Regions from separate parts of the Lysinibacillus sp. FW301-JW8 genome, predicted to be linked through region 2. Evidence: riboswitches for the same ligand, from Rfam matches in the RefSeq annotation. Region 2 holds a riboswitch; the other holds the start of a gene.
The links. Region 2 has a riboswitch for cyclic di-GMP ahead of AC3WOM_RS12340 (hypothetical protein). Riboswitches for the same ligand answer to the same signal wherever they lie in the genome.
Positions count from the first base shown of each region.

Region 1 (8,098 bases), on a different contig from region 2:
TGTATGGGGAGATGAAAAGAAACAAATTTCAAATCGTTTTTCTAAATAACATGACGATTATTTTGATGTTTAATGAATTTAAATCTATTTGAACTTTTCCCTTCTTGCTTTAGAGCAAAGGGGTTTTTTTATGAACTTCCTTTTCCTTACCATAGTCATAAAGAGAAACTTCGATCACTGATAGAATTCTATTTCCCACTGATTATTGTTGAACCATTCGGCTTTATCAGGAGAAAATAAGTCCAATTGTTGTAGAAAAATAAATTTTTTTGTAGAAAATTTAAAAACAATGATTGAGTAGTAAATCAATTTTCTGTATAATCAGCTTGTTTGACAATACTTTATATGAACTTGGGGGTAGACAATTGGGTAAAGCATTGATTATCGGAGCTGGCGGAGTTGCCAGTGTTGTGGTACACAAGTGTGTTCAAAATTCGGACGTATTTGAGGAAATTTGTATCGCAAGTAGAACTGTTTCAAAATGTGACGCTCTAAAAGAAAAACTAGACGGCGGAAAAACAAAAATTCATACTGCACAGGTAGACGCAGACAATACAGAAGAGGTTATTGAGCTTATTAAAGCTTTCGGACCAGATGTAGTCATTAACGTTGCACTACCTTATCAGGACTTAACGATTATGGATGCTTGCTTAGCGACAGGTGTGCACTATGTGGATACTGCAAACTACGAGCCACCTGAAACGGCAAAATTTGAATATAAATGGCAATGGGCTTATAAAGAGAAGTTTGAAAAAGCTGGCTTAACTGCATTACTTGGTAGCGGTTTTGATCCAGGTGTAACAGGCGTTTTCACAGCTCATGCGCAAAAACATGAGTTTGATGAAATCCACTATATCGATATCGTGGATGCAAATGCGGGAGATCATGGTTATCATTTCGCAACAAACTTCAATCCAGAAATTAACATTCGCGAAATTACAGCGAATGGTCGTTACTGGAAAGAAGGCAAGTGGGTTGAAACAGCACCACTTGAGAAAAAAGAAGTTTATAACTTACCAGAAATCGGACCAAAAGATATTTACCTTCTATACCATGAAGAGCTTGAATCACTTGCGAAAAATATCAAAGGTTTAAAACAAATCCGCTTCTGGATGACGTTCTCTGAAAAATACTTAACACACTTAAAAGTATTAGAAAACGTTGGCATGACATCAATCGAACCTATCGAATTTGAGGGTCAAATGATTCAACCAATCCACTTCCTTAAAGCGGTATTACCAGATCCAGCTTCTCTTGGACCACGTACAAAAGGTAAAACAAATATCGGTTGTATCATTCGCGGTCTAAAAGATGGCAAAGAAAAAACGTATTATGTATACAACGTATGCGACCACGAAGAATGCTATAACGAAGTTGGTTCACAAGCGATTTCTTACACAACTGGCGTACCAGCTATGATTGGTGCAATGCTTGTGATGAACGGTGAATGGCGCAAACCAGGTGTTTGGAATGTAGAAGATTTCAATCCAGATCCGTTCATGGATGCATTAAATAAATGGGGTCTACCATGGCAAGAAAGCCATAACCCAGAGTTACTTGACCTTGATTTAGATGCAAAGGAATTAAGCCGATGAAACCAATTGATTTTTCAAAAGTTCCATCCCCTTCTTATGTAGTGGATGAGCGATTATTAACAAAAAATCTTGAGCTTTTAAAATCAATTCAAGATCGCACAGGCTGCCGCATTTTACTAGCCCTTAAAGGTTTCTCTATGCATTCAACATTCCCTTTAGTAGGGGAATATTTAGCTGGCATAACAGCCAGCTCACTGCATGAAGCACGTCTTGGCTATGAAAAAATGGGCAAAGAAGTTCATGTTTATGCTCCTGCTTATATTGAGCATGAAATGGACGAGCTGCTTGGCTATGTAGATCACGTCGTGTTTAACTCATTTAACCAATGGGCTCAGTTCAAGGATAAAGTGAAATCTGCTGGTAAAACAATTGAATGTGGTATTCGTGTGAATCCTGAGTACTCGGAAATTGAAACAGCACTATACGATCCTTGCTATACGAATTCCCGTCTTGGAACAACTTTGGCTAACTTTGATAAATCCCAGCTTGAAGGTATTGATGGCTTACATTTCCATGCGATGTGTGAACAAAATTCAGATACGTTAGAGCGTATTATTGAAGTAGTAGAAGAAAAATTTGGTGATGTTTTACACCAAATGAAATGGTTGAACTTTGGTGGAGGACACCATATTACACGTGAAGATTATGATGTAGAGAAGCTTGTGAACATCATTAATTATGTGCAAGAAAAATATAACCTGCTTGTGTATTTAGAGCCAGGTGAAGCAGTAGCCCTTAATACTGGTTATTTAGTAGCTACCGTGCTTGATATCCAAGAAAATGGGATGGATCTTGCTATTTTAGATACATCAGCAACATGTCATATGCCTGACGTACTTGAAATGCCCTACCGTCCAATGATTATTGGTTCTGGTCAAGCTAATGAATTAGCCCACACATATCGCCTAGGTGGACTTACATGTCTTGCTGGTGATGTAATTGGCGATTATTCATTTGAGCAGCCATTAAAACCAGGTGATCGTCTTGTATTTACGGATATGGCCCATTATTCAATGGTGAAAAATCATATGTTTAACGGTGTCAACTTACCTTCAATCGTTTCTTACAATGATGAAGAAGGCATTAAAGTCATTCGTGAATTTACATTTGAAGACTATAGCGGTCGACTTTCTTAATCAAATGGCAAACACCTCCAACTAAGCTGAATGCTTGGGTTGGAGGTGTTTTGTTGTTAACTACTTTGGGTTATAAAAGACTACTTTCCTCCTAACTCAAGAAAAATAGTCTTAGTGTTTTACATCATTCAACTTCGAATAGGTTTTAAGTGTACTTTGCTCTTATTATGGCTGCATATTCATCCAACTATCAACATGATGAATAGCAACCCCTTGATAGCTTGTTTTTTTGGCATAGTGACGTTGAACAAGTGCTAGTTGTTTATTCATATAAGCTTCACCATCATCATAAAAAGTAATATTTTGACCATCATCTAATGCCCCTGTTTCAACACTAATAACAATGGATTTGTTAACTTTCTTAGCATAGGCTACTTCATGTTGCACAACTTTAATAATTTCTTTTGCAGCATTTCGATAAGCCATAATAGAAACACTCTCTACTTGGTTTATCACCCATTCTGCTAGTAATCCTTTTCCAAATTGATTGTTGAATTTAATTTCATCAAACCAAAATGGCATATCGGCCTCCAAAGGTAAATGTAACTGCTTGGTTTCCCTTTTGGCTTTTGTAAGAAGTGCTTGATAGGATTCAATTGTTTGTGTCCGATTGTGACTCCATCCACTATTTAAGTATGGCTCTACATCAAGATGAACACCTGAAAATTGCTCTGTTACTTCAGCATTTCTATTGTATGTATGTAACCAATCAAACAGCTGATCCTGCATTTTATAGCCTTCTTTGGATACCCAATCTGGCGCTCCATCCAATGCATATATTTTGATGCCCTTTGCTGTTGCGTGACCAATAAAGCGCTTATAATCGGCATTTACTATATCCATATCAATCTGTAAATAAAGTTTGTTTACTTGTTTATTCTCTAAAAATAAGAGTACTCCTGCCTCATCCTCAATAATTTTTGATGTATCCCATAACCAAGTAGCCTTATCTTCCACAGTCACTGCATCTACCTTCCCAAATGATAGTCCAAACGCACTGGCAATGGTAACAAAAATAACAATAGTTATTGTTAATAGTGAATAACGTTTCATATCTTACAGCTCCATTCTATTCGCCAAGGCTCCTATAACAGATCCTGGTAACATGAAATCATGCACTAGAATAGTGTTTAGACTCATGGTTTTGCGTTCTTCCCTTTCAACAAGTTTGCCTTTTACAGTTGTTTTCTTACTTTTATCATACATTGGAAAAATAAAAATGTCTGTAGGAAAAATGCATAATAATCATAAATACGCTGGAATCAAATAATAAATCTACGGGTTATTTTTACTATAGAAAATAAAAAACGTAGAGCATTCAAGCATCTACGTTTTCTTGTTCATTTTCAAGCATTTTATGCAAGTAATTAATAATTTCACGAATTCCTTCTAGTGAATTGACTAGTATTTTTGGGTCTACATAAGTAATCATACGATTTTCTAGGTTTGCTACTGCTGTAAAATAACGTGTTTTTGAATAGTTGACAAGTCCCATCTGCTGTAAGATAGACGTGTCAAAATCTAGAATTTCACGTGCCTCTGTTACGAGTAATCCATAATTCACAACATCTGTATTTAATACTATAATACGTGCTGTTGCAGCATTTGAAGAACGATTATAAAGAATACGTTCAAAATCAAGCACTGGTACAAGCTCACCACGAATTCTTGTGAAGCCTAGAAGATAATTAGGTAAATGAGGAATTGGTGTTACATGCTCTAATTTTTCAATCGAAATTGCTTGTTCCACAGGCACTGCATATTCCTCAGTCCCACAAGCAAATACTACTGCTTTTACGCTCTCCATGCGGTCACATCCTTCAATTTCTGCTGTTATTTTTTTGCAGACTCTTTGACAATTTCAACTAGTAAATCTGCTAATTTTTCTAATTCTTCTACTGGAATTTTTTCATTTGTTGTATGAATATCTTCGTAGCCTACAGAAAGGTTGACCGTAGGGATACCAAACCCTGCAATCACATTTGCATCTGAGCCTCCTCCGGAAATACCAAGCGTTGGCGTGCGATCAATGTTACGTGCTGCTGCCATTGCGATTTGAACGACTTTATCTGTTTCAGTTACTCGGAATCCTGGATACATAAGTTTGACTTCAACTTCAGCACGTGCTCCCAGTGATGCAGATATTTGTTCAAATGTCTCCTGCATATGCTTCGTTTGAGCATCGAGCTTCGTTTTATCAATTGAGCGAGCCTCTGCAAGAATATTCACTTCATCACATACAATATTCGTAGCCTGACCACCCTCAAAACGGCCAATATTTGCTGTAGTTTCTTCATCTAAGCGACCTAGCTTCATTTGTGCAATACATTTGGCAGCAACTGTAATCGCTGACACTCCTTTTTCTGGAGCCACACCAGCATGGGCAGTTTTGCCAATAATTTTAGCGAAGATTTTTGCTTGATAGGGTGCTGCTGTGACAATTCCACCCACTTTGCCATCACTGTCCACTGCAAAGCCATATTTAGCTTTAATTTTAGATGGATCTAATTCTTTAGCACCTACAAGTCCACTTTCCTCACCTGCAGTGATGATAAATTCAATATCTCCATGCTCAATATTCTGCTCTTTTAAACGCTTCACCATTTCTAGCAATGCCGCTAATCCAGCTTTATCATCAGCACCTAAAATTGTAGTACCATCTGACACAATGTAACCATCCTCACGTAAAGAAGGTTTAATTCCTTTACCTGGTACAACCGTATCCATATGAGAAGTAAAATAAATTGGTTCAACATCTAATGAACCTTTTAAAGTAGCCAATATATTGCCTGCTCCATGTCCATTACGTGTATGGGCATCATCCTGTTCTACTGAAAAACCAAGCGCTGTTAATTTGTCCATTAAAATCGGTGCAATTACATGCTCATATTTTGTTTCTGAATCAATTTGTACGAGCTCGAAAAACTCTTCCACTAAACGACTTGTCATGTTGTAAGACTCCCTTAGTTTACGTGTATTGCCACGTTATAGTATATGTATTATTTTAGCACAACGTTTGAGGAGTTGAAATAATTCGCTAGCAGAACGAGACTAATTTTTGGAAGGAGAAGGAGATCAATTATGCCTCGGCATAATTACGTCCGGAATCGGCTTTGTGCTTAGACCTGCAGATGTTTTGCGCGAAAACGTAGTGCTAACGCAGCACCAGTAGCATGATGTTGGTCACTCGGTCGTGTGTTGTTGCTGTCGCTTCGCTTTCGCACAGATGATACAAAAAATATTTGCTGAATGAAGATAAAAAGCCTGTGAAAGAAGGGGTTTATCCCTTTCCACAAGCTTCTTATAGTTGAAAGATAGCCTCTTTTTCTCGCTCAAGTGACTGAAGATGTTCAACCGCTTTATGATGCTTATCCTGTAAACGCCAAATTGTATTATGTACATCATCTTGCACACGGGATACTTGCTCCCTAGCAGTTGAAATTTTAGAGTGAACAGACCAAGCTGAGAAAATATCATCAAAGAAATAGTCTGCAAATTTTACAAAACCATCTGTTTCAACATGTAATGATTTCGTTGATAAATCATGGACGTCAAGAAGTTCATTATGAAATCGCTGTAAAGCAATTTGTGCATCGTGAAGATAATTTTCAGACTGATTAAGTGCATCATGCTTTAAATGCGTAGCAATAAGTCCACCTCCCAAAAACGTATCCCATGTTGAAAAACCATTAGCGGAATGTAGGGAAGCCGCTGCTTGCCCAAGCTTTGTTAATGCAGTTTCACCAGCCTCTTCTGCTTCCTTCATTTCCACAATTAATTGCTTCGTTATTATTTCCTCATGCGCTAATCGCTCTAATTTTTTTGCTTGCTCTGGTTCATGTATTTGTAAGTAATTTTTCTTTTTAGCATTCAGCTGGCTTAAAGCTTCTTGTAAATGTTGTTCATTAATTTCAGTAAGCTTTGACTTAGCTTGTGCTAAATCGTTTGTTAAATCTTCTTGCATTTTCTTTGCTTCATTTATTTTTAATTCAAGAACGGCTGCTTTATCAATTTTCTCTGTTCGTAGCTCATCTTGTTGCCCCGTCCACGTACGAATCAAATTCATAAACGAAAATCCTTCTAATTTATCAAGTTTCGTTCGAATGTGATTGAGTGCTATAGAGTGTTTGTAAATGTCCTGTTGTGCACGCTCAAGTTGCTTTTCAATTAATAGCTTTTGTTCATTTAATCTACTGATATTTCTTAATTGTGCATGTATTATTTCCTGTTCATTTTGTAACTGTCTCCATTCCATTCATCCCAACTCCTCTTATTTATTTGTACGGATGAAAAGAATAAATGTTTCAATTATCTGTCATCTTTTATCATTTTTCGTCATTTTTTTTGAATCAAAAGGAAAGCCCAGCAACCAAATGGCTACTGGACTTGTACTAATTTTATAGTGGAATGTTTCCGTGCTTTTTCTCTGGACGTGATTCATGCTTATTTGAAAGCATATCTAAGCCTTGAATTAGCTTAATACGTGTATCACGTGGATCAATGACATCATCTACCATACCGCGAGATGCTGCAACATATGGGTTTGCGAATTTTTCTTTGTATTCCTCAATTTTCGCTGCACGTGTTGCTTCTGGATCATCCGATTTTGCAATTTCGCGTGCAAAGATAATATTTGCTGCACCTGCTGCACCCATAACGGCAATTTCAGCGTTTGGCCAAGCAAATACGAGGTCAGCTCCAATTGATTTTGAGTTAAGTGCAACATAAGCACCACCGTATGCTTTACGTAAAATAACTGTAATTTTCGGTACAGTTGCTTCAGAGTATGCATAAAGAATTTTTGCTCCATGACGGATAATTCCACCATGTTCTTGTTTAACACCTGGGAAAAAGCCAGAAACGTCCTCAAATGTGATGATTGGAACATTGTATGCATCACATGTACGGATGAAACGAGCCGCTTTGTCAGAAGAATCGATATCTAGTCCACCAGCAAGTACTTTTGGTTGATTACATACAAGACCAACAGATTCACCCGCAATACGTGCAAAACCTACTACTACGTTTTTCGCAAATTCTGAGTGAACTTCCATAAATGAGCCTTCGTCCACTACTTGCTCAACTACTCTACGTACATCATAAGGACGAGTTGTTTCGATCGGCACAGTATCCACGATTTCAGGGCGGTAGTCATCACCCTCTGGACGTGCCTGACGTGGTGCTTTTTCTTTATTATTTTGTGGAAGATAGCTTAATAGTTTTTTAATTTGATCGATTGCTTCTTCTTCAGATGGTGCACGGAAGTGTGCATTACCACTTACAGCGTTATTTACTTTAGAACCACCTAAATCTTCAGCAGAAATTTTTTCACCTGTAACTGTTTCAATTACTTTAGGTCCTGTAATG
Region 1 is NZ_JBYTBB010000021.1:9,485-17,582, forward strand. It holds gene AC3WOM_RS10665 (hypothetical protein) at 1-49, shown strand, start outside; gene AC3WOM_RS10670 (saccharopine dehydrogenase family protein) at 366-1,595, shown strand; gene nspC (carboxynorspermidine decarboxylase) at 1,592-2,731, shown strand; gene AC3WOM_RS10680 (amidase) at 2,897-3,784, opposite strand; cyclic di-GMP riboswitch class I at 3,828-3,914, opposite strand; gene AC3WOM_RS10685 (chemotaxis protein CheW) at 4,050-4,538, opposite strand; gene AC3WOM_RS10690 (M20/M25/M40 family metallo-hydrolase) at 4,565-5,680, opposite strand; gene AC3WOM_RS10695 (hypothetical protein) at 6,033-6,986, opposite strand; gene AC3WOM_RS10700 (acyl-CoA carboxylase subunit beta) at 7,129-8,098, opposite strand, start outside.
Region 1: linked by a shared signal. The riboswitch ahead of AC3WOM_RS10680 (amidase) and the one ahead of AC3WOM_RS12340 (hypothetical protein) in region 2 are both predicted to bind cyclic di-GMP.

Region 2 (8,098 bases):
CGCTATTAACAACTTGACAGAAATCTAAATGGGGAGTAAGCTACATAAGCTGCAAAAAAAGTTATTGTGAAGTAACATTTTTTAAAATGCAATACTTATTTTAGATTTAAATTTAGATAAGTAAAAGGCAGGTGCAAAAATGAGAAATCTAGTAAGTAAAAAAGATGATCTATTACACAACTTTTTAGGAATATATTTATTAGCTGTTTTAATGCTATGGATTAAAACATATATCAGTCAACTATCACAATTTGACCTAGGCGTGGAAGGAATCATACAACAATTCCTTTTACTAATAAATCCACTAGGTTCAGCAATGCTATTTCTAGGATTTTCATTTTTATTTAGAGGAAAACGAAAATATACATCACTAGTTGTCATTTACACTTTGATGTCTATTCTTTTATATGCCAATATTGTTTATTACCGATTCTTTAGTGATTTCATTACATTGCCTACACTTTCCCAAACGCAGAACTTTGGAGATTTAGGTGGTAGTGTGCTTTCTTTACTAAAGCCTTATGATATCTTGTTCTTTGTGGATGTATTTTTAATGTTTTACCTACGATTCTCAAGAAAAATACAAAAAGATACCAATCGTTTTGGTTATAAAAAAGCAATGACAATAATTGCATTTGCATTAGTAGTATCAATCCTTAATTTAGGGCTAGCAGAAACTAGTCGCCCGCAACTATTAACGCGAGGTTTTGATAGAAACTATATTGTGAAATATTTAGGAATGTATAACTATACGATTTATGATTCAGTAGAAACGATGAAAGCATCTTCACAGAGAGCTTTGGCGGATAGTAGTGATATTACAGAAGTGATTAACTATACAAAATCTAACTACGCTAAACCTAATGCAGAATATTTTGGTGCAGCAAAAGGCATGAACGTTATCTATTTACATTTAGAATCATTCCAAAACTTTCTTATCAACTATAAATTAAACGGTGAAGAAGTTACACCATTTTTAAATTCATTAACAAAAGATAAGAATACAATGTATTTTGATAATTTCTTCCATCAAACAGGACAAGGTAAAACGTCCGATGCAGAATTTATGCTAGAAAATTCTTTATTTGGGTTACCACAAGGCTCTGCTTATATTACAAAAGCACAAAATACGTACCAGGCAGCTCCTAGTATTTTAAGAGATTATGGTTATACATCAGCTGTATTCCATGGTAATAACGGAAGTTTCTGGAACCGAAATGTGATTTATAAATCATTTGGTTACGACAAATTCTTTGATGCTAGTTATTATAACACGGGTTCTTCAGATGACATGGCTGAATATGGTTTGTTGGATAAACCTTTCTTTGAACAATCTCAAAGTCTTTTAAGCTCCTTACCACAACCTTTTTATACGAAATTAATTACGGTAGGGAACCACTATCCATATAAAATGGATCAAGGCTTAGTAACAATTGATAAAGCTAATACTGGAGATGTAAGTGTTGATAATTATTTCCAAACAGCTCGTTATGCAGATGAAGCAATCGAACAGGTCTTCAATCAATTAAAACAATTAGGCTTATATGATAATACGATGATTGTTCTTTATGGTGACCATTACGGTATTTCCGATAATCATAATGCAGCGATGGAGCAAGTGATTGGGAAAGAAATTACACCATATGAAAGTACTAATTTACAACGCGTACCATTATTCATACATGTTCCCGGAATACAAGGTGGAACCAACCATACTTATGGTGGACAAACAGACCTTCTTCCAACGTTATTGCATTTACTGGGGATTGATACGCAAAAATTTGTTCAATTTGGCTCAGACTTATTATCAGAAGAGCATAATGAAATTGTGCCTTTTAGAAATGGCGATTTTGTCAGCCCTACGATTTATTCAATTAATGAAAAATATTATGATAATAAAACAGGTTTACTACTAGATGACAGTCAATTAGAGTCTGCAAAAACTATCAAAAATGAAGTAGATCGTAAATTAGAATTGTCTGATAAAGTCGTGAATGGTGATTTATTGAGATTCTATACGCCAACAGGTTATACTCCAGTTGATCCTTCTCAGTATAATTACTCTAAAGATGAGAATGTAGAATCGAATTAATGATTGCAATTTGCTGGGCAGTTCAAGAAAAAGTGTTTGATATCAAAGAATTTATGATCCGAACAGCTTTATGATATCTTACTGTTATCTTGAATTGCCTTTTTAAATGTTATTTTTGTATAAGAATTATTCCACACATTGTAAAACCGTAGATGGTTGAAGTTGGCATAATAGAAAAGCAGTTGATATAGAAAATCTATACCATCTGCTTTTTTGCGATTTTCACAAATTATAAATGTCCAAAAGTACTTGTGTTTGATAATAAGTTATTAAGCATGATATAAGTGTAAATGAACTTTATATTTTTTAACCGAGAGTTTGAAGTTGTATTATAGTGAGAGGATTTGGATTTGAAATGATAGATAATTTTTGGCGTGATTTACCACGTCCATTTTTCGTGCTTGCACCAATGGAAGATGTGACAGATGTTGTTTTTCGTCACGTAGTAAACGAGGCTGGTCGACCGGATGTATTTTTCACAGAGTTTACAAACTCGGATAGCTATTGTCATCCAGAGGGCATGAAAAGTGTGCGTGGTCGTTTGATTTTTACAGAAGATGAACAACCAATGGTGGCACATATTTGGGGGGATAATCCGGAATATTTCCGTCAAATGAGTGTTGGTATGGCAGAACTAGGATTTAAAGGAATCGATATTAATATGGGTTGCCCTGTACCGAATGTGGCATCAAGAGGGAAAGGTAGTGGCTTGATTCTGCGTCCAGACGTTGCGGCAGAACTTATACAAGCAGCTAAAGCGGGAGGATTGCCTGTCAGCGTGAAAACACGACTTGGCTATAACGATGTAAATGAGTGGGAGCAGTGGCTAACACATATTTTAAAACAGGATATTGCAAATCTTTCTATTCATTTACGAACAAGAAAGGAAATGAGCCAAGTAGATGCGCATTGGGAGCTAATTCCAAAAATCAAAAAATTACGTGATCGTATTGCACCAAATACGCTACTAACAATCAATGGAGATATTCCTGATCGTCAAACTGGGCTGCAGCTTGCTGAACAATATGGTATTGATGGCGTTATGATTGGAAGAGGTATTTTTAAAAATCCTTTTGCTTTTGAAAAAGAGCCAAAAGAGCATAGCAGTAAAGAGTACCTTAATCTTTTAAGATTACAGCTTGATCTTCAAGATCAATATGTGGAAGTACTACCACGTTCAATCACAGGGCTGCATCGCTTTTTCAAAATTTATGTAAAAGGATTCCCTGGAGCTGCTGAACTAAGAAATCAACTGATGAATACGAAATCAACAGATGAAGTGCGTGCATTGCTTGAGAACTTTGAAAAAGAATGTTGATGGGCAGTGAAATGATATAACTTTCAACAAGTTTGTGAAAAAATGAATTTGAGAAATCCTCTAATTCATCTGATATTATTAGGAGTAAATTACTAAATGTCGACAAAAATTGACAAGTCCTTTATAATGTAATTGTAATATATCAATGTGATGTTAGTATTATTTTTATAAAATTGAAAAAGGCAAACTTATCGAAAGATAAGGACGCAAAGCTACGAGTCTAAAATCCCCTTGGATAATGATAGTCGGGTTGCCAAGATAATAAGTGTTTTTGGCTATCCTAATTATGTTCAAGGATAGTTTTTTTGTGGAAAAAATAAATAGACGATGCCTATCAATCGTAGCTACAGATGTAATTATATTGAAATGTATGTATTTAGTGATATTTATAGAATAATACTAACAGCAGCAAATAAAGTTAGAAAGTTATAAAAAGGAGATTTGAGATGATAGTCGTTGATAAAGAGAAATATAAGATGGCGGTTTATGAGGCAAAAAAGGAGGTACACGTCCAAATAATAGGGTTTATTAAAGCAGCTCTTGTAGAGCAATATTTAAAAGATTTGGAAGAAACAGTGGCTAGAGTACAAAAAACTACATTTACTTTAGTTTTTGATGCAACATATCAATCACCCCTACCTTCAAAGGTTTCCACAGAGCTAGGACAAACACTAATGTTTTATGCATCTCTAGGCTTCAAAGATATATTTATTGTTAATCCAGCATCTAAAATTGCATATGTGCAAGTGCGAAATGCTTTAGAGACAGTTAATTTCCCAGGAACAGTAGTCGACAATGTTTCGCAATTACCAGTTCGTTAACTATATTCACATTTTGAAAAGAGGAATTTATGATGCAAACAGTTCAAGAATTATATACATATGAAATACTTACAAAGAACCAATCAGATTTAATTGAACAGGCAGCAGAATGTTTAGCTAAAACATTTATTGGAGTTGATGTTGCTGGCAAATGGGTGCAAGAGCCGATTATTGGCTACGCCTTACAACTTCCTTATGAAGATTTCTATCAATTTACGAAGGAATATATTGAAGCAAATGTTCATCAAGGATACTGTGCTATTGCACTAGATAAAGAGCAAAAAGTCGTAGGTGCACTAGTTGGAGATACAAATGCCCTTGAAATAATGGAAGAAGATATTTTTGAAGGCACGTTTGCTAATATGAATATAGTCATGCATGTATTAGAGGATATTGATGAACGTTTCCTTGAAGATTATAAAAATCGTTATGGAAAAGATATGGAAGAGGGAGAGGTATTACATTTATTTTTATTAGGTGTAATTGCTGAGCATAATCGTCATGATATTGTACAAGGCTTAGGCGATATATTAGTAAAAAGAGCAACAAAAGAAGGCTTAAGATTAGTATTAGCAGAAGCAACAAATCCAAAATCACTGCGTTTAATGGAGAAGTATCATGACCTGACAAAATATGTAGACGTAGAAGGAAACTTTATTGTTCATAAATATGAAAGCAATGAACATCTAAGCAGTATTCCATCGACTGTAGCAGATGGAATTTACATCATTGTAAAAGAACTATAAAATTTCATCATTAATACATTAGTAGAATAGGAGATTTTTTTCATGGAAGCCATTATGCTAGGAATTATTGTAGTTTTAATATGTACATCTTTGTATTTTGCTTACCGCTATTTTTCACTTAAACGTCATGCCCATCTAAATAATGAGGAATTAAATGGAATGAACGAATTATCAGCAGGTCAAGTGAGTGAACAATTTTATAAATTTGCAAATAATATTAATGAAAAAGGTGAAAATCTTTCTGAGCATGGAGAATACGCAACTGAGAAGGCTGATACTGTAAGGGCAGCAATCGATGAGGTCGGTAAAGGGTTAAAAAAGCAGCTAGTTGCTACTGAAGAGAGCTCTACTTCTATCGAAGACATCACAGTGGCTATTGAAGAGCTGTCTATAAGATCAAACCAAATTTCTGAACAATCGAATACAACGTTAGAATTAACGCAAGAAGGAAACGATAAGTTAAAAGATTCGCTGGTGAAAATGGAGCAATTTAATCAAACGATTAATACGACATTTGATGCCATCAATATACTTGGAGAAAAATCGTTAGAAATAGGAAACATTGTTAAAGTAATTACTGGGATTTCAGATCAAATAAATTTATTAGCATTAAATGCAGCTATCGAAGCAGCCCGTGCAGGTGAACACGGTAAAGGGTTTGCAGTAGTTGCTGATGAGGTTCGTAAATTAGCTGAGCAATCTCGTCAGTCAGCCGATGAAGTTTCAAATATTGTGAAAAATATTCAAGATGAGACGAACAAGGTTGTAACATCAATGAAGCAAGGAACAGAAGAGTTTGAACAAACAAATATAAAAATTTTAGAAATCGGAAAGATGTTCGAAAAAATTGTAGATACTACAAAAATTATTGCTGAAAATAATGCCAATTCATCTGCAAGTACAGAAGAATTATCTTCAAGCTCTCTACAAATTGTGGCAGCTATGAAGGATATTTCTTTTATTTCTCGAGAGTCAGTTGAAATGTTTGAAGAGTTAGTTGGAATTAGCGATGATGAGTTAAATACAATGGAAAAACTTGTTCAAGAAGCAGAGCATCTTGTATATTTAAAAAATGATGCAGAAAAAATACTTCTTTCATTAAATCATGGTGTTGAAACAGAAAAAGCTAGAGCGGTTTAAGAGGCTAATTAGGTGCCATTCCACAAAAAGAATTACTAACAGAAGTATGACAAAGGCGCTTTACGAAATCCAAAACCTTTAACGATAAAAAAAGTAAATAGTTTTCTCAATAGTTCAATTTAGCAAGAACGGGTCCTCTAGAAGGATTCGTTCTTTTTCATTTAATTGAATAAAGGATTTAGAGGAATATAAGCGAATTGTATATAAGTGCCAAATATATAAATTTACGTGCTTATAGGAGTTGTATAAATATGATTGTGACAACTAGACCTTTAAAAATTAAATATAAAAAGCCAGACAATCCTCTTCAGGAGTTTATGCAAAATACTCAATACAATAATTCTCTTACGAAGGAAGTTGTATTTCTACGATATATCGGTATACCCGATTCTGTAGATCTTTATAAGGAAGACATTTTAAAAATGGATGAGTATTTTTATACTAAGAAGCAAAGTGTGCTTTATTTACGATTACATAAGCTTGAGGTCATTTCCAATAAAAAAGATGTAGATCGACTTGCGGAGCTTTGGGGAAATTGGCAAGCCATTGTTGATAACCCTTCGTTATTTTACGAGACACCTTTAAGCGGTAAACTTAAGAAAGATCATCTTGAATGGACTAAAAAACTTAGCTTTAAAGAAATCATCCAAATGTATAAAGATAATCAGCCAAACGCCAATGATACTTTATTAAAAAATTTTGCGGTAAAATTTTTATACTGGATGGATTATTATTTGCCCCAAATTTTTTCTGAAGATAACCAAACAGTGCAGAAAATTGTTTTTATTGGTGACATTACTCAGCATGAATTATTATTTTTATATTTCTTATCGAAACTTGGTTGTGATATCTGTTATATGAATCCTAAAGAAGACATTTCAAATTTGCCTCCGATTATAGTAGCGTCATCTACTGTATATAAGTGTCGCGGTTTCTATGAAAAGGAGGTGGTAATACCAAAGCCTCAACCTAGAAAGAGTGCGCCATCTCAACAAGCAATAAGTCTTCCAATTCAAGGAAAAATTACAGAAGAGTGTAGCTATGAGCAATTAGCCTCTTTAGCCACTTCTGTTGTAATGATTAAAACGTTTGGAGCGGATCACGAGGTGTTGTGCTTTGGTTCTGGTGTCGTTCTTCATCAAGATGGATATATTTTAACAAACTTGCATGTTGTGGGTGGCGGGGAATATTATTCTGTACTATATGAAAACGATACGAACGAATATATAACACATCAATTTGTAAAATATCATGATATGCATGATTTAGCCATTCTGAAGGTAGATAGAGCAAGCAAGCCTTTACCTGTTAAAGTTGAAGGTCCATTAGTTCGAGGACAGAAAATAGTTGCTATTGGCAGTCCTCTAGGATTATTTAATTCCGTTTCTGATGGTATTGTTTCTGGGTTTCGGGATATTCGAGGTATGTCTATGATTCAATTTACGGCGGCCATTTCAAACGGGAGTTCAGGTGGTGCTTTATTGGATATGCAGGGGAGATTGGTCGGGTTAATTACAGCAGGCTTTAATGATGGCCAGAATCTTAACTTGGCTGTACCTGCTCATTTAATCTATCAATTTGCCCAAAATTTTATTGAATTGCCGAGTTAACGATTAATCTATTGCTATTTCATAAAATCCTATAATAAATGTAACCCCCATCATAAAAAGGAGAGTCAACTATGTACAAACTTATGCTTATTGAGGACGATAATGAATTAAATGCACTTATTCAAGAAAACTTGGAGCGTTATGGGTATACTGTTGTACAGCCTGAAAGCTTTTTGGAAATAGAGGATGAATTTACGAGAATTAAGCCTGATTTAGTCTTATTGGATATTAATTTACCTTATTATGATGGCTATTATTTATGTAGGGCTTTTCGTAATCAATCAAATGTTCCAATTCTAATTATTTCTGCTCGTAATCAAGAACTAGATCAGATAATGGCTATTGAACTTGGGGCAGATGATTATATTACA
Region 2 is NZ_JBYTBB010000026.1:53,997-62,094, forward strand. It holds gene ltaS (lipoteichoic acid synthase) at 140-2,092, shown strand; gene AC3WOM_RS12335 (tRNA dihydrouridine synthase) at 2,427-3,410, shown strand; cyclic di-GMP riboswitch class I at 3,582-3,668, shown strand; gene AC3WOM_RS12340 (hypothetical protein) at 3,857-4,231, shown strand; gene AC3WOM_RS12345 (hypothetical protein) at 4,261-4,977, shown strand; gene AC3WOM_RS12350 (methyl-accepting chemotaxis protein) at 5,020-6,117, shown strand; gene AC3WOM_RS12355 (S1C family serine protease) at 6,369-7,727, shown strand; gene AC3WOM_RS12360 (response regulator transcription factor) at 7,799-8,098, shown strand, end outside.